Regions from separate parts of the Streptomyces sp. NBC_00028 genome, predicted to be linked through region 2. Evidence: predicted binding sites of a transcription regulator. Region 2 holds the regulator's gene; each other region holds the start of a gene.
The links. The regulator HrcA, encoded in region 2, represses chaperone genes, less so after heat shock. The targets are predictions, from matches to a motif close to TTNGCACTCNGNNNNNCNGAGTGCNAA.

Region 1 (7,849 bases), 1.1 Mb from region 2:
AGCAGCGAACGCCACAGCACCTCGCCCTTGCCGGGCACGGTGGGCAGGCGGGGCAGGATCGCGTCGCGGTGCACGACCGTGGCGCCGGCCGCGGCCGCCACCTGTGCCGTACGGTCGCTCGACCCCGAGTCGACGACGACGATCTCGTCGACCAGCGGGACCTGCTGCATCAGGTCGTGACGGATGATCGCGACGATGTCGCCGACCGTCTCCTCCTCGTTCAGCGCGGGCAGCACGACACTGACCGACTGACCCGTGCGCTGCTTGGCGGCCAGGATCTGGTGGAGCGGCCGGTCGGTCACGGACCAGGAGCGGGTGGTCAGCCAGCGCTCGACTTCTTCCAGCACGTGGGCGACTCCTCTACTTGTGATCCACTACTTGTGATCCATCTCGCGGTTCGGACGACTATCTCAACTGTCCAGGTCGTCGGTTACAGTCTTGAACAACGCGGATGACCATCGCATGTCCTGGATCATCCGACGTTCACAACTTCATACCGCTCATCCAGAGGGGCAGAGGGATACGGCCCGATGAAGCCCCGGCAACCCTCCAGTCGGTACTCGCACACGTGAGGCTCCCGACTCGGGAAGGTGCCAAATCCGTCTCACGGCGAGATGCGTCGTGAGGAAGATGAGGAGAAAGGGCCTCGCCTCTCATGGCTGCGCAGACTGTCGAAAACACCACCGGAACCACCGTCGACCTCGGCCCCGCCGCGGCGCTCAGCTGCCGCGAATGCGGTCACCGGGTGCCTCTCGGCCCGGTCTTCGCCTGCGAGGAGTGTTTCGGCCCGCTCGAGATCGCGTACGACTTCTCCGCCTACGACGCCGAGGAGCTCCGCAAGCGGATCGAGGCGGGACCCGCGAACATCTGGCGCTACGCGCCGCTGCTGCCCGTCCCCGCGGACGTGGCCGACAAGCCCAACATCAACCCCGGCTGGACCAAGCTCGTCAAGGCCGACAACCTCGCCCGTGAGCTGGGTGTCGAGGCCGGCAAGCTGTTCGTGAAGGACGACTCCGGCAACCCGACGCACTCCTTCAAGGACCGGGTCGTCGCCCAGGCCATCGAGGCCGCCCGGGCCTTCGGCTTCACCACGCTCTCCTGCTCCTCCACCGGCAACCTCGCCGGTGCCGTCGGCGCCGCCGCGGCCCGCGCCGGCTTCCGCTCCTGCGTGTTCATCCCGCACGACCTGGAGCAGGGCAAGGTCGTCATGGCCGCGGTCTACGGCGGTGAGCTCGTCGGCATCGAGGGCAACTACGACGACGTGAACCGCTTCTGCTCCGAGCTGATCGGCGACCCGGCCGGCGAGGGCTGGGGCTTCGTCAACGTCAACCTGCGGCCGTACTACGCGGAGGGTTCCAAGACCCTCGCGTACGAGATCTGCGAGCAGCTCGGCTGGCAGCTTCCCGACCAGCTGGTCGTGCCGATCGCCTCCGGCTCCCAGCTCACCAAGATCGACAAGGGGCTCCAGGAGCTGATCAAGCTCGGGCTCGTCGAGGACAAGCCGTACAAGATCTTCGGCGCGCAGGCGGAGGGGTGCTCGCCGGTGTCGGTCGCCTACAAGGCGGGCCACGACGTCGTCCGCCCCCAGAAGCCGAACACCATCGCCAAGTCCCTCGCCATCGGCAACCCGGCCGACGGTCCCTACGTCCTGGACATCGCGCGTCGCACCGGCGGTGCGGTGGAGGACGTGAACGACGAGCAGATCGTCGACGCGATTCGGCTGCTCGCCAGGGCTGAGGGCATCTTCGCGGAGACCGCCGGTGGTGTGACCGTGGGCGTGACGAAGAAGCTGATCGAGAACGGTCTGCTGGATCCGACGCTGACGACGGTCGTGCTGAACACCGGCGACGGTCTGAAGACACTGGACGCGGTGGCCGAGACGGGGCTGACCGCGACCATTCGCCCCAACCTGGAGTCCTTCCACGAGGCCGGACTCGCATAGTCGTTGTTGTCTGCGGGCCGGTGGGGGCTGGTCGCGCCCACGCGGCGGAAGCCGCACATTGAACACAGCCCCGCGCCCCTAGGTGCGTCATCCTGACCGGAGGATCAATCGTGAGCGTCAACGTCCGCATCCCCACCATCCTGCGCACCTACACGGGTGGCCAGGCCGAAGTGACCGCCGAGGGCTCGACCCTCGCCGACGTCATCGCCGACCTGGAGAAGAACCACACGGGCATCGCCGCCCGGGTGCTCGACGACCAGGGCAAGCTGCGTCGGTTCGTCAACGTGTACGTCAACGACGACGACGTCCGCTTCGAGCAGGGCCTGGAGACCGCCACCCCGGACGGCGCCGGCGTCTCGATCATCCCGGCCGTCGCCGGCGGCTGAGTCCAGCTGACCGAATGACTGATCATTACCGTCGGTAAGGCCGATTACCGAGAGTTCAACGAATTGCCCCCTCCGTGAGAGAAACGGAAGGGGCAATTCTCTATGGTTGAGCGCGGTACAGTTGGGGAAGCTGCTGCGCCTTCCATGCCACACGCATATGAGTTCCTGCTCCACTTGCGACGAGAAGCAGCCAAAGTGTGCGGTTCTTTTGTGAGTCTTGTGCCTTTTATGGGGCCCGACTTGCCCCGAATTCGGGCGAATTCTCGCTACATTCCGGACCCCGCACGTCCAGAATTCTCGTCCGATTGACCTGTTGCAGACGGCAGTTGGACAGATACATTCAGCCGCGGTCGACGCGTTCCGGCGCACGCCCCCAATCCGTGGGGGGTGAGGTCTGACCCGGATCCGCGAAGTGTGGATCTGTGCAAGGGCCAGTAATAGGGGAGTTAGGCATGGCTCAGGGCACCGTCAAGTGGTTCAACGCGGAGAAGGGGTACGGCTTCATCGCGGTCGACGGTGGTGCGGATGTTTTCGTCCACTACAGCGCGATCCAGATGGACGGGTACCGCACCCTGGAAGAGGGTCAGCGGGTCGATTTCGAGATCTCGCAGGGCCAGAAGGGGCCGCAGGCGGACATGGTCCGACTGGCGACCGGCTGAAGCACGCGCCGACTGACTAGCAGCGACGTTCTTCTTTGAAGGGCCCGCACCTCATGGGGAGTCATGGGTGCGGGCCCTTCGGCGTGCCCGGGACCCCGCACGTCCTGCCCGGACCCCCTGCGGTGACTGCCCGATCCCCGGGAGGCGCTTGCACTCGACCATGCCGAGTGCTAATCATTGGCGTTAGCACTCTGAAGGTGAGAGTGACAAAGAAGGACCGGGTCGGTGAGGCCCGCAGGCCAGGTGGGGCAAGGAACCACGAGGTGTGCGAGCCGTCCGTCGCGGGCGCGGGCGCGGTCCGAAGGAATCACCCCCAGTCCTGGAGGGACCACTTCACATGGCCAAGATCATCGCGTTCGACGAGGAGGCGCGGCGCGGCCTCGAGCGCGGCATGAACCAGCTCGCGGACGCCGTCAAGGTGACGCTCGGCCCCAAGGGTCGCAACGTCGTCCTCGAGAAGAAGTGGGGCGCCCCCACGATCACCAACGATGGTGTCTCCATCGCCAAGGAGATCGAGCTCGAGGACCCGTACGAGAAGATCGGCGCCGAGCTGGTCAAGGAAGTCGCGAAGAAGACCGACGACGTAGCCGGCGACGGCACGACGACCGCGACCGTCCTGGCCCAGGCCCTGGTGCGCGAGGGTCTGCGCAACGTGGCCGCCGGTGCCAACCCGATGGCCCTCAAGCGCGGTATCGAGAAGGCCGTCGAGGCCGTCTCCGGTGCCCTCCTTGAGCAGGCGAAGGATGTCGAGACCAAGGAGCAGATCGCTTCGACGGCCTCCATCTCCGCCGCCGACACCCAGATCGGCGAGCTCATCGCCGAGGCGATGGACAAGGTCGGCAAGGAAGGCGTCATCACCGTCGAGGAGTCCCAGACCTTCGGTCTGGAGCTGGAGCTGACGGAGGGTATGCGCTTCGACAAGGGCTACATCTCCGCCTACTTCGCCACCGACATGGAGCGTATGGAGGCGTCCCTGGACGACCCGTACATCCTGATCGCCAACTCCAAGATCGGCTCCGTCAAGGACCTGCTCCCGCTCCTGGAGAAGGTCATGCAGTCGGGCAAGCCGCTGCTGATCATCGCCGAGGACGTCGAGGGCGAGGCCCTGTCGACCCTGGTCGTCAACAAGATCCGCGGCACCTTCAAGTCCGTCGCCGTCAAGGCCCCGGGCTTCGGTGACCGCCGCAAGGCCATGCTCGGCGACATCGCCATCCTCACGGGCGGCGAGGTCATCTCCGAGGAGGTCGGCCTCAAGCTGGAGAACGCGACCCTGGACCTCCTGGGCCGCGCCCGCAAGGTCGTCATCACCAAGGACGAGACCACCATCGTCGACGGTGCCGGCTCCGCCGACCAGGTCGCCGGCCGGGTCAACCAGATCCGCGCCGAGATCGAGAACAGCGACTCGGACTACGACCGCGAGAAGCTCCAGGAGCGCCTGGCCAAGCTCGCCGGTGGCGTCGCCGTCATCAAGGCCGGTGCCGCGACCGAGGTCGAGCTCAAGGAGCGCAAGCACCGCATCGAGGACGCCGTGCGCAACGCCAAGGCGGCCGTCGAGGAGGGCATCGTCGCCGGTGGTGGCGTGGCCCTGCTCCAGGCCTCCGGTGTCTTCGAGAAGCTGGAGCTGGAGGGTGACGAGGCGACCGGCGCTGCCGCCGTCAAGCTCGCCCTTGAGGCCCCGCTGAAGCAGATCGCCGTCAACGCCGGCCTCGAGGGCGGCGTCGTGGTGGAGAAGGTCCGCAACCTCACCCCGGGTCACGGCCTCAACGCCGCGACCGGTGAGTACGTCGACCTGGTCAAGGAAGGCATCATCGACCCGGCGAAGGTCACGCGCTCCGCTCTGCAGAACGCCGCCTCCATCGCCGCGCTCTTCCTCACCACCGAGGCCGTCATCGCCGACAAGCCGGAGAAGGCCGCCGCGCCCGCCGGTGGCGGTATGCCGGGCGGTGACATGGACTTCTGATCCCTCGCGGATCGGTCTCGTCCTTGCCGAGGGCGGCCCTCCCTGTTCCGACAGGGGGTGCCGCCCTCGGGCGTTTCCCGGAGGTGGGCGGGATCACAGGGGCCCGGGGAAGGGGAGGGGTGTACTGAGCGGTTGCTTACTGCGTACTGTCCATGCGTATGCACATACCCGACGGTACCCACCGCTCGTACCACCGCTAGGAGCCCGCGTGACCGCCACCCCCTCCCGTGCCGCCGAGATCCTCTCCCGGCCGATCACGATCAACGGCCTGACCGTCCCGAACCGCATCGTGATGGCGCCGATGACCCGGATGTTCTCCCCGGGCGGCATCCCGGGCGCGGACGTGGCGTCGTACTACGCGCGGCGCGCGGCGGCGGGCGTGGGCCTGGTCGTCACCGAGGGGACGTTCGTCGGCCATGACTCGGCCGGGTACAGCGGCCGCGTCCCGCGCTTCCACGGCGAGGAGCAGCTCGCGGGCTGGCAGCGGGTCGCCGCGGACGTGCACGCGGCGGGCGGCACGATCGTCCCGCAGCTGTGGCACATCGGCATGGTCCGCAAGGAGGGCCAGAACCCCTTCCCCGAGGCCCCCGCGGTCGGCCCCTCCGGCATCCGCGTCGGCGCGAGCGAGTCCACCGGTACGACGATGACCCAGCGCGACATCGACGATGTCATCGGCGCCTTCGCCGAGGCCGCGGCCGCGGCGGAGCGCATCGGTATGGACGGCGTGGAGATCCACGGCGCGCACGGCTACCTGGTCGACCAGTTCCTCTGGTCCGGCACGAACCGCCGTACGGACGGCTACGGCGGTGACGCGGTCGCCCGTACCAGGTTCGCCGCCGAGATCGTCGCCGCCATCCGCGAGACGGTCTCGGCCGACTTCCCGGTCATCTTCCGCTACTCGCAGTGGAAGCAGGAGGCCTACGACGCCCGGCTCGCCGAGACCCCGGAGGAGTTGGAGGCCATCCTGAGCCCGCTCGCCGCCGCCGGTGTCGACGCCTTCCACGCCTCCACGCGCCGCTACTGGCTCCCCGAGTTCGACGGCGCCGACCTGAACCTCGCGGGCTGGACCAAGAAGCTCACCGGCAAGCCCACCATCACCGTCGGCTCGGTCGGCCTCGACGGCGACTTCCTCAACGCGTTCGTGGGCGAGGGCTCCCCGCTCAAGGGGCTCGACGACCTCCTCGACCGCCTGGAGCGCGACGAGTTCGACCTCGTGGCCGTCGGGCGCGCGCTGCTCCAGGACCCGGAGTGGGCGGCGAAGGTCCTCGCGGACCGCTTCGAGGAGCTCAAGCCCTACGACGCGGCGGCGCTGAAGTCGCTGAGCTGACCCCGGTCGCCGGTTCGGCTGCTGGTCGCTGACCTCCCTCAGGTGAACGTGACCAGCAGCGCGCCCGCCAGGATCTGCGGCAGCAGGGCGACGATCCCGAAGAACAGGGCGGTGCCCCGCGCGAGGGCGGCTCCCGTGCCGAGCCGCCTCGCCCCGACCCGGGCCAGGACGACCGCGAGCAGCGGCAGCAGGGCCACCAGGACGCAGCCCGCCCGGTACGCCACCCCCGAGTGGGCGGAGCCCGTGGTCAGCAGGGACCAGATGACGACCTGGTCGAGGAGGAGCAGGGCCACCAGACCGGCCCGGACGCCCCGCGCCTGCCTGCCCTCGGGCCGACCGAGGTGCGCGGTGGCGTAGATCGCGGAGTGCACCAGGGTCACCAGGACGCAGAAGACGGCCGTGGTCAGGGCCCAGCCAGGAGAGAGACGCGGAGCTGCTTGATCAGGCCGTTCATGTCGGTGATGAAATACCGCCAACCTGTGAGGGGCCGGGCCGCTCGTCGCTATCGTCCGGGAGATGAGGATTCTTCAGCTCTCGGACACGCACTTGGAGCGCGTCGACGCCGTCAACCGGCACGGCGTCAACGCGCATGACTCCCTGCGGCTCCTCCTCGACGAACTCCGGCATCTGCGGGGCGTCGACGCCGTCGTCGTCACCGGCGACCTCGCCGACGACGGGTCCCCGGAGGCGTACACGGCCGTGGACGCGCTGGTGGGCGGGTTCGCGCGGACCGTGCTGGGCGGGGTGCCCGTGTTCTGGACGACCGGGAACCACGACGAGCGCGAGGCCTTCGGCAAGGTGCTCGGCAGCGGGCACGCGGAGCCCGAGGCCGTACTGGAGTCGGCGGCGGCGGAGCGGGCCGCGGTGAGCACCGTCGGCGGATGGCGGTTCGTCACACTGGACTCGCTGGTGCCCGGGAAGGTGCACGGGCACCTCTCCGCCGGACAGCTCGCCTGGCTGCGCGAGGTGCTGAGCATCCCGGCCGAGCACGGCACCGTCCTCGCGTTCCACCATCCGCCGATCGCCCTCGACAACCCCCTCCAGCAGGTCTTCGGGCTGCGCAATCCCGCCGACCTCGCCGACGTGCTGCGCGGCGGCGACGTCCGGGCCGTGCTCACCGGGCACTTCCATCTCCAGCTCTTCGGGCTGCTGGAGTCGGTGCCGGTGTGGGTGACGCCCGGCGTGGTCAACCGCATCGACCTCACGGCGGCGCCCGGGACGGAGCGGGCCGTGCGCGGGGCCTCGGCCTCGCTCATCGTCCTCGGCGGCGCGTCCGGTCCGCTCTTCCACACCCTCCACGCGCGTGATCCCCATGCGCACGAGACCGTCTACGAACTGGGGGAGGAGCGGGTACGGGATCTCGTCGCACGGGCATGACCTGCGCCACTTGGGTAAGTCAAGCAACTGACTTAAGGTTGCCTCGGTCAAGTACTAGCCGATGGAGGCCCACCCATGTCCGACGCCCTCGCCCCTCCCGCCCCGGCGGGAGGCTCCGCACCGCCGCGGTCGAACGCCGTGGTGGCGGTGCTGGCCTTCGCCGGAATCGTGGTCTCGCTGATGCAGACCCTGGTGATC
Region 2 (7,849 bases):
AGCGCGCTCGTCTACGAGCCCTGCGACAAGGCGGGCCCCAGCGGCGACTTCTACGACCTCTTCCCGTCCGGCGACGGCCGCTGGTGCTTCGCCATCGGCGACGTCCAGGGCAAGGGCCCGGAGGCGGCCGTCGTGATCGGCCTTGCCCGGCCCTGGCTGCGGCTGCTGGCCCGCGAGGGGTACGAGGTCGCCGATGTCCTCGACCGTCTCAACCAGCTCCTCCTCGACGACGCCACCGAGGCCGCCGACGCCGCCGCCCGCGCCTTCGCCGGACCGGCCGGCCTCGCCGCGGCCGCCGACGGCCCGCAGACCCGCTTCCTGTCCCTCCTCTTCGGCCAGCTCGTGCCCTTCGACGGCGGCGTCCAGGTCACCCTCGCCTCCGCCGGCCACCCGCTGCCCCTGCTGCTGGGCCCGGACGGCGGGGTCCGCACGGTCGCCCAGCCGCAGACCCTCCTCGGGGTCGTCGAGGACGCCGTCTACACCAGCGAGGTCATCGAGCTGCGCCACGGCGACACCCTCCTGTGCGTCACCGACGGGGTGACGGAGCGGCGCAGCGGCTCCCGCCAGTTCGACGACGGCGACGGCCTCGCCGAGGCCCTCGCCGGCTGCGCGGGCCTGACCGCCCCGCTCATCGCCGAGCGCATCAAACGGCTGGTGCACGAGTTCGGCGTACGACCGCCCGATGACGATCTTGCCCTGCTGGTGCTCCAGGCCGAGTAGTCGGCGGGGTGCTGGACAATGGAAGGCATGCCTTCCGCACTCCCCGACGGCGAGCCCGTCCCCGACGACGGCGCACTCCCCGCGCACGCGCTCTCCGGAGCCGCCGAGCGCCCCCTCGGGTTCTATCTGCACGTCCCGTACTGCGCGACCCGCTGCGGGTACTGCGACTTCAACACCTACACCGCCACCGAGCTGCGCGGCAGCGGCGGTGTCCTCGCCTCCCGCGACAACTACGCGGACACCCTGATCGACGAGATCAGGCTCGCCCGGAAGGTCCTCGGGGACGACCCGCGTCCCGTCCGGACGGTGTTCGTCGGGGGCGGTACGCCGACCCTGCTGGCCGCGGGTGATCTCGTACGGATGCTCGCGGCGATCCGCGACGAGTTCGGCCTCGCGCCGGATGCCGAGGTCACGACGGAGGCGAACCCGGAGTCGGTCGACCCGGCGTATCTGGCGACCCTGCGCGCGGGCGGCTTCAACCGGATCTCCTTCGGCATGCAGAGCGCGAAGCAGCATGTGCTGCGCGTGCTGGACCGGACCCACACGCCCGGGCGCCCCGAGGCGTGCGTGGCGGAGGCGCGGGCGGCGGGCTTCGAGCACGTCAACCTGGATCTGATCTACGGCACCCCGGGCGAGTCGGACGACGACTGGCGGGCGTCGTTGGACGCGGCGATCGGCGCGGGGCCGGACCACGTCAGCGCGTATGCGTTGATCGTGGAAGAGGGCACGCAGCTGGCCCGGCGGATCCGTCGCGGCGAGGTGCCGATGACCGACGACGACGTGCACGCGGACCGGTATCTGATCGCGGAGGACGCGTTCGCGGCGGCCGGGTTCGACTGGTACGAGGTCTCCAACTGGGCGACCTCAGAGGCCGGGCGGTGTCTCCACAACGAGCTGTACTGGCGCGGCGCGGACTGGTGGGGGGCTGGTCCTGGGGCGCACTCGCATGTGGGCGGGGTGCGGTGGTGGAACGTGAAGCATCCCGGCGCGTACGCGACGGCGCTGGCGGCGGGGAGATCGCCGGGGGCGGGGCGTGAGGTGTTGTCGGAGGAGGACCGGAGGGTCGAGCGGATTCTGCTGGAGCTGCGGCTGCGGGAAGGGGTGCCGCTTGATCTGCTCCGTGAGGAGGGTCTGCGAGCTGCTCGCCGGGCGCTGTCGGACGGGCTGCTGTGGCAGGAGTCGTACGACGAGGGGCGCGCGGTGCTGACGCTTCGGGGGCGGCTGCTGGCGGATGCGGTGGTGCGGGACCTGGTGGACTGAGAGGTCGTTGGGCGGGTGCGGGCCGGTGGGGGCTGGTCGCGCCCACGCGGCGGAGCCGCAAATGGACACAGCCCCGCGCCCCTTTAGGTGGGTCCAGTCAGGCCGTGACGAAATCGATCAGTTCTTCTACTCGGCCCAAGAGCTCCGGCTCCAGGTCCCTGTAAGAGTTCACCCGCTTCAGAATTGCCTGCCATACCGCGCCCGTGTTCTCCGAGGGCCAGCCCAGGGCCTTGCACACGCCCGTTTTCCAGTCCTGGCCGTGGGGGACTCTGGGCCACGCCTCGATGCCCAGGGACGACGGTTTCACCGCCTCCCAGATGTCGATGTAGGGATGGCCCACGACCAGGGCGTGTTCGCTGGTGACCGAGGCCGCGATACGGGACTCCTTGCTGCCCGGCACCAGGTGGTCCACCAGGACGCCCAGGCGGGCGTCGGGGCCCGGGGCGAAGTCGGCCACGATCGTCGGGAGGTCGTCCACGCCCTCCAGGTACTCCACGACCACGCCCTCGATGCGCAGGTCGTCGCCCCAGACCTTCTCGACCAGCTCGGCGTCGTGCCGGCCCTCGACGTAGATGCGGCCGGCGCGGGCCACACGCGCGCGGGCGCCGGGGACGGCGACCGAGCCGGAAGCCGTACGCGTGGGTCGTACGGGAGCCGCTGACGACGGGCGTACGAGCGTCACCACCCGCCCCTCCAGCAGGAAGCCCCGCGGCTCCAGCGGGAATACCCGGAGCTTGCCGAAGCGGTCCTCCAGGGTCACCGTGCCCGCTTCGCAGCGGATCACCGCGCCGCAGAAACCGGTGCCGGGCTCCTCGACCACCAGGCCGGGCTCGGCCGGGACCTCCGGGACGGGCTTCGGCTTCTTCCACGGCGGGGTCAGATCGGCGGAGTACTGGCGCATTCGGATGACGATAGGAGAAGCCGGGGTGCGGTCAGGGCGACACGCCGAAACGCCGCGCCAGGGCGTCGCGCTGTGCCCGGACGAACGCCGCGTCCACCACCGCTCCGTGACCGGGCACGTACAGCGCGTCCTCGCCGCCCAGGGCGAGGAGGCGGTCCAGGGCGGCCGGCCAGTGCGACGGTACGGCGTCCGGACCCGCCTGCGGATCACCGGACTCCTCGACCAGATCGCCGCAGAACACCACCTCGGGCGAGCCCGGCACCAGCACCGCGAGGTCGTGTGCGGTGTGCCCGGGGCCGACGTTGGCCAGCAGGACCTGCCGGCCGCCGCCCAGGTCGAGGGTCCACTCGCCGGAGACGAGATGACGGGGGTGGGTGAGGGAGTCCACGGCCTCGTCGGCCCGCCCCACCTCCAGGCCGTTGCGGATCGCGTCCGCGCGCAGCTCCGCGCGGGCCTGCTGTTGGCCGAGCAGCGTGTCCATGCCGACCGGCCCGAACACCTCCGCGCCCGCGAACGCCGCCGCGCCGAAGACATGGTCGAAGTGGGGGTGGGTCAGCGCGAGATGAGTCACACGGTGCCCGGCGAGCGACTCCGCCTGCGCCCGCAGCCGCGCCCCCTCCGCGAGGCTCGACCCGGCGTCCACCAACAGGGCCGTCTCCGCCCCGACGACCAGGCCCGCCGTGCAGTCCCAGACCGGCAGCCGGCACCGGCCCACCCCGGCCGCGACCCGCTGCCACCCCAGCTCTTCCCAAGTCACCGTCATACCGCGACGCTAGCCGTACGAGCGGTTCACGAGCTGTCACACCCCGACCGACCTTGCCCGGGTGGCACCCCACCGCCGTACACTGGGCCGCGGGGAACGCTGGCACTCGGACGGACAGAGTGCCAGGCAGGGGCCTGGGGATCGACTTCTGGAGGTGTGCGCGATGCTGAGTGAACGCAGGCTTCAGGTGCTGCGCGCCATCGTCCAGGACTATGTGGGGACGGAGGAGCCCGTCGGCTCCAAGGCCCTCACCGAGCGGCACAGCCTCGGCGTCTCCCCGGCGACCGTGCGCAACGACATGGCCGCCCTGGAGGACGAGGGGTACATCGCCCAGCCGCACACCAGCGCCGGGCGCATCCCCACCGACAAGGGCTACCGCCTGTTCGTCGACAAGCTCGCGGGCGTCAAGCCCATGACCGCGCCCGAGCGGCGCGCGATCCAGAACTTCCTCGACGGCGCCGTCGATCTCGACGACGTGGTGGCCCGGACCGTGCGGCTGCTCGCGCAGCTCACCCGGCAGGTGGCGGTGGTGCAGTATCCGTCGCTGACCCGGTCCACCGTGCGGCATGTGGAGCTGCTCTCGCTCGCCCCCGCGCGGGTGATGCTCGTCCTGATCACCGACACGGGCCGGGTCGAGCAGCGCATGGTCGACTGCCCGGCGCCCTTCGGGGAGGCCTCGTTGGCCGATCTGCGGGCGCGGCTCAACAGCAAGGTCGCGGGGCGTCGGTTCACCGATGTGCCGCGGCTGGTCGAGGACCTGCCCGAGGGCTTCGACGTCGAGGATCGGGGTACGGTCGCGACAGTGCTCTCCACGCTGTTGGAGACACTGGTCGAGGAGAACGAGGAGCGGTTGATGATCGGCGGCACCGCCAATCTCACCCGTTTCGGACATGACTTCCCCCTCACCATCCGGCCGGTCCTGGAGGCACTGGAGGAGCAGGTCGTGCTCCTCAAGTTGCTTGGCGAGGCCGGGGATTCGGGCATGACCGTACGCATCGGTCACGAGAACGCCTATGAGGGACTCAACTCAACTTCGGTGGTGTCGGTCGGCTACGGTTCGGGCGGCGAGGCAGTAGCCAAGCTCGGCGTGGTCGGACCGACCCGCATGGATTACCCGGGAACGATGGGAGCGGTACGAGCGGTGGCACGGTACGTCGGACAGATCCTGGCGGAGTCGTAAGTGGCCACGGACTACTACGCCGTTCTCGGCGTGCGCCGCGACGCGTCGCAGGATGAGATCAAGAAGGCGTTCCGTCGGCTCGCACGCGAGCTGCACCCGGACGTCAACCCGGATCCGAAGACCCAGGAGCGGTTCAAGGAGATCAACGCCGCTTACGAGGTGCTGTCGGACCCGCAGAAGAAGCAGGTCTACGACCTCGGCGGCGACCCGCTGTCCCAGGCGGGCGGCGGGGGCGCGGGCGGCTTCGGCGCCGGTGGCTTCGGGAACTTCTCGGACATCATGGACGCGTTCTTCGGTACGGCGTCCCAGCGCGGTCCGCGCTCGCGCACCCGGCGCGGCCAGGACGCGATGATCCGGCTGGAGATCGAGCTCGACGAGGCGGCCTTCGGCACCACGAAGGACATCCAGGTCGACACGGCCATCGTCTGCAACACCTGCAACGGTGAGGGCGCGGCGCCGGGAACCTCGGCCCAGACGTGTGACATGTGCCGCGGGCGCGGTGAGGTCTCGCAGGTGACGCGGTCCTTCCTGGGCCAGGTCATGACCTCGCGTCCGTGCCCGCAGTGCCAGGGGTTCGGCACGGTGGTTCCGACGCCGTGTCCCGAGTGCGCCGGTGACGGCCGGATCCGCTCCCGTCGCACGCTGACCGTGAAGATCCCGGCCGGTGTGGACAACGGCACGCGGATCCAGCTCGCGGGTGAGGGCGAGGTCGGGCCCGGCGGCGGTCCCGCCGGTGACCTGTACGTCGAGATCCATGAGCTGCCGCACGCGATGTTCCAGCGGCGCGGTGATGATCTGCACTGCACGGTGACGATCCCGATGACGGCGGCGGCGCTCGGCACGAAGGTGCCGTTGGAGACGCTGGACGGCATGGAGGAGGTCGACATCCGGCCGGGCACGCAGTCCGGGCAGTCGATCCCGTTGCACGGGCGCGGTGTCACGCATCTGCGGGGCGGCGGCCGGGGCGATCTCATCGTGCACGTCGAGGTGCAGACCCCGAACAAGCTGGACCCGGAGCAGGAGCGCGTGCTGCGCGAACTGGCGAAGCTGCGCGGCGAGGAACGGCCCCAGGGGCAGTTCCAGCCGGGGCAGCAGGGCTTGTTCTCGCGGCTGAAGGATGCGTTCAACGGTCGCTGACGCGGGCTGGGGGTGCTGCTGGGGGTCCGGGGGTCGTCCCCCGGGTGGGCACAGTCAGCCGGGGCAGCAGGGCTTGTTCTCGCGGCTGAAGGATGCGTTCAACGGTCGCTGAGGCGGGCTGGGGGTGCTGCTGGGGGTCCCGGGGGTCGTCCCCCGGGTGGGCACAGTCAGCCGGGGCAGCAGGGCTTGTTCTCGCGGCTGAAGGATGCGTTCAACGGTCGCTGACGCGGGCTGGGCGTCGACGGTGAAAGCCGCTCGGCGCCCAGTGGCATCAGTGGACTATGCCAGGTGGAAGGCTGGATTCGGACTTGTTCGGGGGACGTGACAACATGCGGGCATGTCCTCCGCGCTGACCGATCTCTTCCCCCATCCGATCGTGCAGGCCCCCATGGCGGGCGGGGTCTCCGTGCCGCGGCTGGCCGCGGCCGTGTCCGACGCCGGGGGGCTCGGGTTCCTTGCCGCCGGGTACAAGACGGCCGACGGCATGTACCAGGAGATCAAGCAGCTGCGCGGGCTCACCGGACGGCCCTTCGGCGTTAATCTGTTCATGCCGCAGCCCGAGTACGCGGACCCGGCCGCCGTGGACGTCTACTCGCACCAGCTGGCCGGGGAAGCCGCCTGGTACGAGACCGAGCTCGGCGACCCCGAGAGCGGCCGGGACGACGGATACGACGCCAAGCTCGCCGTACTCCTCGACAATCCCGTACCCGTCGTCTCCTTCCACTTCGGGGTGCCGGGCGGTGAGGTGCTGGAGGCGCTGCGGAGGGCCGGGACCTTCACCCTCGTCACCGCGACCACCCCGGACGAGGCCCTCGCCGTGCAGCGGGCCGGGGCCGACGCGGTGATCGCGCAGGGCGTCGAGGCCGGCGGACACCAGGGCACCCATCGGGACATCCCCGAGACCGACGGCGCCGGGCTCGGGCTGCTCTCGCTCGTCGGGCAGATCCGGGAAACCGTGGGGATCCCGGTCGTCGCCGCCGGCGGCCTCATGCGCGGCAGCCAGATCGCCGCCGTCCTCGCCGCGGGCGCCAGTGCCGCCCAGCTCGGCACCGCCTTCCTCGCCACCTCCGAGTCCGGCGCCGCCGACCTCCACAAGCAGGCGCTGACCAACCCGCTCTTCGTCCGCACCGAACTGACCCGCGCCTTCTCCGGACGGCCGGCCCGCGGGCTCGTCAACCGGTTCCTGCGCGAGCACGGTCCGTACGCCCCCGCCGCCTACCCCGAGGTCCACCACCTCACCTCCCCCCTGCGCAAGGCAGCCGCCAAGGCCGGTGACCCGCAGGGCATGGCCCTGTGGGCGGGACAGGGGCACCGGATGGCCCGCCCGCTGCCCGCCGGGCAGCTCGTGGAGGTGCTGGCGGCCGAACTCGCCGACGCCACGACAGCGTTGTCCGGATTCCGGAACGCCGGAGGTGACCCGCGATGACCGCTCCCGTGTTCGTGGTCGAGCACTTCGACGCCGGTGGCGGCGGCCACTACGTCCTCGACGGCCCCGAGGGACGGCACGCCGTCTCCGTGAAGCGCCTCCAGCCCGGCGAGGACGTCATCCTCACCGACGGCGCCGGCCGCTGGGCCGACTGCGTCGTGCTCGGCACCGAGGGCAAGGACCGGCTGATCGTCCAACTGGACCGCGTCAGCGAGGAACCGGTGGCGCAGCCGCGCATCGCCGTCGTCCAGGCCCTCCCCAAGGGCGACCGCGGTGAACTCGCCGTCGAGACCATGACCGAGGTCGGCGTCGACGCCGTCGTGCCCTGGCAGGCGGCCCGCTGCATCACCCAGTGGAAGGGCGACCGCGGGCTGAAGGCGCTCGGCAAGTGGCGGGCCACCGCCCGCGAGGCCGGCAAGCAGTCCCGCCGCGTCCGCTTCCCCGAGGTCGCGGACCTGGCCA
Region 3 (7,849 bases), 2.6 Mb from region 2:
CCGCGTCGGTACGGGTGTCGGAGACCAGCCAGTCGTAGGCGCGGCGCAGCCCGTCCTCGTCGTCGACCCGGCTGACGTGCACGCTGCCGGCCGAGGCCGCGGGCTTGAGCACCGCGGGGAAGCCCACGTGCGCCGCGGCGGCGAGCAGCTCGTCGAGGCCGGACGCCTCCGCGTAGCGCGGCACGCGCAGACCGGCGGCCTCGGCGCGGGCGCGCATGACGGACTTGTCGCGCAGCGCCGCGACCGTCTCCACCGGCAGACCCGGCAGACCCAGCCGGTGCGCCAGGCGGGCGACGCTGTCCACGTAGAACTCGAAGCCGGGCAGGATGCCGGTCAGCGGGCGCCGCCGGTGGGCCGCGATCACCGCCTCGGTGAGCGCCGCCTCGTCGTTGGTGTCGACGACGAGCAGCTCGTCGACGTGCTGGAGCAGGGTGTCCGGGATCGTGCGGTCACCGCTGTGGTGGGAGGCCACCACGATCTCGAAACCCTGTTCGTGGGCGGCGAGGATCAGACCGTTCGCCGAGGACATCGGCTCGACGACCAGAATTCTGGTTGCAGACATGGGGATTCTGTTTCTCCGCTCTGCCCGACGGACGACCCGGAATTACTCCGAGATCGCTGAACTGCAATTACCGGGTCGTCCGTCAAACGTTCTACCGAATCAGGCGGAGGCCAGTTCCCGGGCGCCGACGGTGGTGTCGTAGAGCTCCTGGAAGTAATCACCGATCAGCTCGATGTACGTGGCGAGATCGGCGTACGCCTGCTCCGCGGAGCCGAATCCCTCGACCGCCTGGGAAACGGTGCGGAACATCAGCTCGTCGTGGTCGTGCGACTCGTCGAAGTCCAGGTGCGTCTGGGTGCCCTGGGTGAATTCGGTGCCGAACTCCTCGGCCGCCTTGTTGGTGATGATCTGGTTGTAGCGGTCCGAGTACCACTCGACGAACCAGTCCCAGACCGTCGTCGGCGCCGGGCCGCGCTTGTCGGCCTCCAGACGCAGATAGCCCATGAGCTGCTTGGTCGACGGGAAGACGTCGGTGGCCTCCAGCTGCTCGCTGGTGAAGCCGAACTTGTTGAGGTCACGGGTGAACATGCCCTCGTGCCCGAACTCCTCGGCCAGGTACTGGGCGAGCTTGGCGGCGAGGCTGTCGTCCTTCGAGCCGACCTTGAAGAGGGCGTAGGTGTCGACCTCGTTGTTCAGCCGAATACGCAGAACCGTCTCGGTGATGTGACGAATGTAGTAGTCCCGGTCGGTCCATTCGCCCGCGTGCAGTTCGCGCAGCTTGGTGACGCGCTGGAACTGCTTCTCCATCAATTCCTCGGCCAGGCTCTCGAGTCGGGACCGATCAAGCTTCGTCATTACGGATTCCTCCTCCTTGGATCGGTCATGAGTCTGGCTTGATCGCGAGTGGAGCCACAGGGCCAATATGCAGATCGTGGCCCCATGGGAGGAGAATGGTCCCGTACTACCGGACGCAGGGGGCCGGAGGCGTGCCATGACCTTCGTACAGCTCATCGACTGCAAGACCAGTCGGTTCGACGAGATGAACCGACTGATGGACCGGTGGGTCGAACAGACCAAGGGGAAACGGACCGCGACGCACGACCTCGTCGGCAAGGACCGCTCCGACGCGTCGCACTTCCTTCAGATCGTGGAGTTCCCGTCGTACGAGGACGCGATGCGGAACTCGAACCTGCCCGAGACGGACAAGATCTTCCAGGAGATGGTCGCTCTCTGCGACGAGATGCCGACGTTCACGGACCTCGACGTCGTACGGGACGAGCAGCTGTACGCCGCCACGTCCCGCCGCTTCTTCGAGGCGGTGGGCGGGAAGGACACGCCGTCGCTGGAGGGGCTGCTGGCCGAGGACTACCACGATCATGATCCGTCCAACGATCAGGACGTGATCGGGCTGGACGCGGTGCGCGAAGAGGTCGAGGCGTGGAAGACCGGCTTCGACTTCGACTTCACCGTCGACGATCAGCTGGCCCAGGGCGACCGGGTGTGCACCCGCTGGACCTGGCACGGCACACACACCGGTGACTTCATGGGGATGCCGGCGACGGGAAAGCGGGTGTCCATGACCGGCACGACCATCCACCGGTGCGGTCCCGACGGGAAGATCGCCGAGGGCTGGTGGCAGTACGACCGGCTGGGGCTGATGGGGCAGCTGGGGGCGCTGGACGACCTGGAGCAGTGAGTACGCAGAAAGGGGAAGCCCCCGGTCCGCCGCAGCGGACCGGGGGCTTCGCTCAGGCTCGCGGAGCCTTAGTGGGAGTGGCCGTGGCCGTGACCGGCGGCGGCCGGCTCCTCCTCTTCCTTCTTCTCGACGACCAGGGTCTCGGTCGTCAGGAGGAGGGAGGCGATGGAGGCGGCGTTCTCCAGGGCGGAGCGGGTGACCTTGACCGGGTCGATGACGCCGGCCTTGACCAGGTCGCCGTACTCGCCGGTGGCGGCGTTGAAGCCCTGGCCCTTGTCGAGCTCGGCGACCTTGGAGGTGATGACGTAACCCTCAAGACCGGCGTTCTCGGCGATCCAGCGAAGCGGCTCGACGACGGCCTTGCGGACGACGGCGACACCGGTGGCCTCGTCGCCGGTCTTGCCCAGACCGCCCTCGAGGACCTTCGCGGCGTGGACGAGCGCGGAGCCACCACCGGAGACGATGCCCTCCTCGACCGCGGCGCGGGTCGCGGAGATGGCGTCCTCCAGACGGTGCTTCTTCTCCTTCAGCTCCACCTCGGTGGCGGCGCCGACCTTGATCACGCACACGCCGCCGGCCAGCTTCGCGAGGCGCTCCTGGAGCTTCTCGCGGTCCCAGTCGGAGTCCGTGTTCTCGATCTCGGCCTTGATCTGGTTGACGCGGCCCACGACGTCCTCGGAGTTGCCGGCGCCGTCGACGATCGTCGTGTCGTCCTTGGTGATGGTCACGCGGCGGGCGGAGCCCAGCACGTCCAGACCGGCCTGGTCGAGCTTGAGGCCGACCTCCTCGGAGATGACCGTGGCGCCGGTGAGGACCGCCATGTCCTGGAGCATCGCCTTGCGGCGGTCACCGAAGCCGGGGGCCTTCACGGCGACGGCGTTGAACGTGCCGCGGATCTTGTTGACCACCAGGGTCGACAGGGCCTCGCCCTCGACGTCCTCGGCGATGATCAGGAGCGGCTTGGAGGCACCGGCCTGGATGACCTTCTCCAGGAGCGGCAGCAGGTCCTGGATGGAGGAGATCTTGCCCTGGTTGATCAGGATGTACGGGTCGTCGAGGACGGCCTCCATACGCTCCTGGTCGGACACCATGTACGGGGACAGGTAGCCCTTGTCGAAGGCCATGCCCTCGGTGAAGTCCAGCTCAAGACCGAAGGTGTTGGACTCCTCGACGGTGATGACACCGTCCTTGCCGACCTTGTCCATCGCCTCGGCGATGAGCTCGCCGACCTGCTGGTCCTGCGCGGAGAGCGCGGCGACGGCGGCGATGTCCGCCTTGTCGTCGATCGGACGGGCGGTGGCGAGGAGGTCCTCGGAGACGGCGGCGACGGCCGCGTCGATGCCCTTCTTCAGCAGCGCCGGGGAGGCACCCGCGGCGACGTTCTTCAGGCCCTCGCGGACCAGCGCCTGGGCGAGCACGGTGGCGGTGGTCGTACCGTCACCCGCGATGTCGTTGGTCTTGGTCGCCACCTCCTTCACCAGCTGCGCGCCGAGATTCTCGTACGGGTCCTCGATCTCCACCTCACGGGCGATCGTGACACCGTCGTTGGTGATGGTGGGGGCGCCGAACTTCTTGTCGATGACGACGTTGCGGCCCTTGGGGCCGATCGTCACCTTGACCGTGTCGGCAAGCTTGTTGACGCCGCGCTCGAGGGCGCGACGGGCGTCCTCGTCGAACTTCAGGATCTTCGCCATGGGAGCGGTTCAGCCCTCTCGGAAAACGTGGGTGAAAAAGCGAACTGCGCCCCTGACGCCCGGCTTCATAAGGTCGCGGGGGCCCGGGGCGCAGCTCAAAAGCAGAATGTGCTTGGAGGTCTTACTTCTCGATGACCGCGAGGACGTCGCGGGACGAGAGGACGAGGTACTCCTCGCCGTTGTACTTGACCTCGGTGCCGCCGTACTTGCTGTACAGCACGATGTCGCCGACCTTCACGTCGAGCGGCAGGCGCTCGCCGTTCTCGAAGCGGCCCGGACCGACGGCGAGGATGACGCCCTCCTGGGGCTTCTCCTTCGCGGTGTCCGGAATGACCAGGCCAGAGGCCGTGGTCTGCTCGGCGTCGAGCGGCTGGACCACAATGCGGTCCTCGAGCGGCTTGATGGCAACCTTGGAGCTGGCGGTCGTCACGATCCGACCTCCCCCTTCGGAGATCTCACGGGGTTAACTGTCTGAGGTGGCGACCAGGTCGATCCGTCGTCGCGGGTGCCGGACCTGCCCGTCGCTATTGGCACTCTCCAGGGGGGAGTGCCAGACCCGAGACTATGACCGCGATTAGCACTCGGTCAAGCGGACTGCTAATCGCGTCCCTACATCGGGCCACCAGCCCGCCCCTCAGACGTAGTCCTCCAGCCGCCCTACCCTCAATCCCGCCCCCTCGATCTCCCGCAGCAGCCGTGCCGTTCGCTCGGTCAGTGTCAGACCGGTCGTCTCCGTCGACGGCAGGGAGACGATGTCGCCGGGGAGCAGGCGGTGCGTGCCGGACGCGTAGGTCAGGTGATCCCCCTCCATCGACGCCCGCCACAGGACGACCGCCCCGACGCCGCAGTCGGTGGCCGCGCGCAGGGTCGTGGTGTCGTACGTCCCGTAGGGCGGGCGGAAGAGACGGGGGCGGATGCCGAAGCGGGCGCCGAGTTTGTCCTGCTGGCCGCAGATCTCGGCGCGCTGGCCGGCGTACGGCAGGCCGCGCAGGGCGGTGTGGTCGAGGGTGTGGTTCTGGATCGACGCGCCCACCGACTGGAGGCGCGCGAAGTGGCCGTAGCCCGGGCCGACCACGCTGTCGGTGAGGAACATGCTGACGGGCAGCCGCCGTCGACGGACCAGTTCGACGAAGCGCGGGTCCCGCTCGACGCCGTCGTCGTACGTCAGGAAGACGACCTTCTCGGAGGTGGTGACCCGCCGGACGACGGGCACGGCCGCGGGCCCGGACCGCACCCCCTTCGCCCCGTACGTCACGGCCTTCTTGCCCAGCCGTTCGATCGGGTCGACGGACTGGGCGCAGCCGGTCAGAAGCAGCGCGAGCGCCAGAGCCGTCGTCAAGGCCTTCACAGGTAGTCCTCCAGCCGCGCCACCGCGTACCCCTCGGCCGTGACCTTGTCGAGGAAGCGTCGGATCATGTCCGGCATCGTGCCCTTCCACTCCCCCCGGCCGCGGAAGTGGCTCAGCACGATGTCGCCCGGGTGGATCCTCCGGTCCCACTCGCGGTACTCCCAGTGGTCGACGAAGACCTCCTCGTTCCAGATCGGCGCGTACTTCACCCCGCAGGACTTCGCCGCGACCAGGGTGTCCTGGTTGTAGTTGCCGAAGGGTGGCCGGAAGAGCAGGGGCCGCTTGCCGTAGTGCTTCTCGATGACGTCCTGCATGCCGCAGATCTCGCGCTTCTGACGGCCGTAGGACAGACCGGGCAGATAGGGGTGGTGGAGGGTGTGGTTGTTGAGCACGACCCCCTGGTCCTGCATCCGCTTGAAGTACCCGTAGTCCTCCTTGATCAGGAAGTTGCTGAGGAAGGCGGTGTACGGGATCTTCAGCTCGCTCATCATCCGCAGGAACGCCGGGTCCTTCTCGGCGCCGTCGTCGATGGTGAGGAAGACGATCTTCTCCTCGGTGGGGATCGTGGTGAAGACGGGCGGCAGCCCCCGCTCCTCGTGACCGTCGACCTCGAAGCCCTTGCGGGTGGCGATGTGCGGCTTCTTCGCGGGCGGGGCGGGCGGTGTCAGCGGAGCCCGGGCCAGTCCCCAGCGCTTCGCGATCCTCGCCTGTGCGCGCAGCTTGCCGGCGTACGCGTCGAGGGCGCGGGCCGGGGGCGCCTTCAGGGGCTGCTGGCCGGGCGCCGGGCGGACCTTGGCGCTCTCACCCTGCGCGCCACAGCCGGAGGCGACGGCGGCGAGGGCCAGGACGGCGAGGGTGCCCCGAAGACCCGTCGAACCCCACCTGGCCCGACTTTTGTCATTTTGTACTACTGATCCCATGGCGCCGGATCCTCGCAGGTCACCGCCCTGATGCCGGGCCGACACCGCCGCCGGAGGCATACGGTCCACCGACTGGCCCACAATGAGGCGGTGAACGACCTCGCCCCCCTCCTCACCCCCGCCGGCCGCGCCCTCCTCGACGAGGTGCGCGGCACCGCCCCCGCCGACGAACTCGCCGTCGCCACCCGGCTGCGCCGCGACCACCCCGCGGACCTGGTCTCGGCGGCGCTCGGCCAGGCGCGGCTGCGGCAGCGGGCGGTGGCGAAGTTCGGGGACGAGGACGCGGCGCGGATGTTCTTCACCCCGAACGGCGTGGAGCAGTCGACGCGGGCGAGTGTGGCGACGTACCGCGCGCGGCGGCTCAAGGAGCTGGGGGTCACCTCCGTCGCCGACCTGTGCTCCGGCATCGGCGGCGACGCAATCGCGCTGGCCCGGGCCGGGATCAGGGTCCTCGCGGTGGACCGCGACCCGCTGACGGCGGCGACGGCCCGGGCGAACGCGGAAGCGCTGGGCGTGTCCGATCTCATCCAGGTCAGAGAGTCCGACGTCACGGAGGTCGACACCGCCGGTTACGACTTCGTGTTCGTGGACCCCGCCCGGCGATCCGCGAAGCGCGGCCGGATCTTCGACCCGGAGGCCTACTCCCCGCCCCTGTCCTGGGCGATCGAAACGGCACTCAAGGCCCCGCACGCCGCCCTGAAGATCGCCCCCGGCATCCCCCACGAGGCGATCCCCGCCGAGGCCGAGGCCGAGTGGATCTCCGACGGCGGGGACGTGAAGGAGGCGGTGCTGTGGTTCGGGACGGCACCGGGAGCCGTCCGGGCAACCCTGCTGCCGGGCCCCGGCACCCTGCTCGGGCGCGGTCTGCCCGACCCCGAAGTCCGCCCCGTCGGCCGCTACCTGTACGAGCCCGACGGCGCCGTCATCCGCGCCCACCTGGTCGCCGAGGTCGCCGAGGACCTGGAGGGCGGGCTGATCGACGAGACGATCGCGTACATCACCGCCGACGAACTGCACGCGACCCCGTACGCCACCGCGTACGAGATCACCGACCAACTCCCCTTCAACGTGAAGAAGTTGAAGGCGCTGCTGCGGGAGCGGGGAGTCGGGATCCTGACCGTGAAGAAGCGGGGGTCGGCGGTGGAGCCGGAGGAACTGCGGCGGAAGGCACTGCCGAAGTCGAACGGGAAGGCCGAGGCGACCGTGTTCCTGACCCGGGTCGCGGGGGCGCCGACGATGCTGATCGGAGCCCCCGCCTGAGCGTCACTACCGGGTGGCCGTCGTCCGCAGTGCGGCGATGCCCGGGCTCGCCTTGGGCGCGGCCAGGGCTCCGGAGTTCGCCGCCGTGGGCTCCAGGCCGTTGTAGTACGGCGTGTAACCCCACTGGCCGCTGCCGGCGCTGATCGCGCCGCCCGCGGAGTTCAGCGCGGGCGTCGACACCGACCCGGTGCCGCCGAAGACGGCCACGTAGCTGAGGCTCGCGGCACCCTTGACCAGGTACGACTTCGTGTCGGCGGAGAGCGCGTCGACCTTCGTCCACAGCAGGGGGCCGTAGACGTTCATCGCCGCCGCGGCGGAGGTGCCGCCACGCCAGCTGTCCACCGAGGCCAGCGCGGCGTTGCGCGGACCGCCCCACCAGAAGCGGGCGAGCGCGGCCGCCGTGGCCTCGTGGGTGCTCCCCGTGACCGG

Region 1: groL (chaperonin GroEL) is a predicted target of HrcA. The motif match lies at 3,135-3,161, and genes of this name have one in related genera.
Region 3: groES (co-chaperone GroES) is a predicted target of HrcA. The motif match lies at 4,467-4,493, and genes of this name have one in related genera.

Annotation. Positions count from the first base shown of each region.
Region 1 covers NZ_CP108293.1:5,612,405-5,620,253, forward strand. Annotated here, with positions in the region: gene OG885_RS25210 (glucosyl-3-phosphoglycerate synthase) at 1-347, opposite strand, end outside; SAM riboswitch class I at 498-637, shown strand; gene thrC (threonine synthase) at 656-1,942, shown strand; gene OG885_RS25220 (ubiquitin-like small modifier protein 1) at 2,053-2,328, shown strand; gene OG885_RS25225 (cold-shock protein) at 2,781-2,987, shown strand; gene groL (chaperonin GroEL) at 3,325-4,947, shown strand; gene OG885_RS25235 (NADH:flavin oxidoreductase) at 5,156-6,274, shown strand; gene OG885_RS25240 (hypothetical protein) at 6,313-6,654, opposite strand; gene OG885_RS25245 (metallophosphoesterase) at 6,791-7,651, shown strand; gene OG885_RS25250 (MFS transporter) at 7,727-7,849, shown strand, end outside.
Region 2 covers NZ_CP108293.1:6,722,184-6,730,032, forward strand. Annotated here, with positions in the region: gene OG885_RS30185 (SpoIIE family protein phosphatase) at 1-720, shown strand, start outside; gene hemW (radical SAM family heme chaperone HemW) at 748-1,980, shown strand; gene OG885_RS30195 (DUF3097 domain-containing protein) at 2,078-2,881, opposite strand; gene OG885_RS30200 (MBL fold metallo-hydrolase) at 2,913-3,644, opposite strand; gene hrcA (heat-inducible transcriptional repressor HrcA) at 3,808-4,824, shown strand; gene dnaJ (molecular chaperone DnaJ) at 4,825-5,961, shown strand; gene OG885_RS30215 (nitronate monooxygenase) at 6,299-7,387, shown strand; gene OG885_RS30220 (16S rRNA (uracil(1498)-N(3))-methyltransferase) at 7,384-7,849, shown strand, end outside.
Region 3 covers NZ_CP108293.1:4,156,533-4,164,381, forward strand. Annotated here, with positions in the region: gene OG885_RS18320 (ATP-grasp domain-containing protein) at 1-562, opposite strand, end outside; gene OG885_RS18325 (hypothetical protein) at 662-1,357, opposite strand; gene OG885_RS18330 (ester cyclase) at 1,494-2,198, shown strand; gene groL (chaperonin GroEL) at 2,267-3,892, opposite strand; gene groES (co-chaperone GroES) at 4,014-4,322, opposite strand; gene OG885_RS18345 (polysaccharide deacetylase family protein) at 4,527-5,240, opposite strand; gene OG885_RS18350 (polysaccharide deacetylase family protein) at 5,237-6,160, opposite strand; gene OG885_RS18355 (THUMP-like domain-containing protein) at 6,251-7,420, shown strand; gene OG885_RS18360 (cell wall-binding repeat-containing protein) at 7,427-7,849, opposite strand, start outside.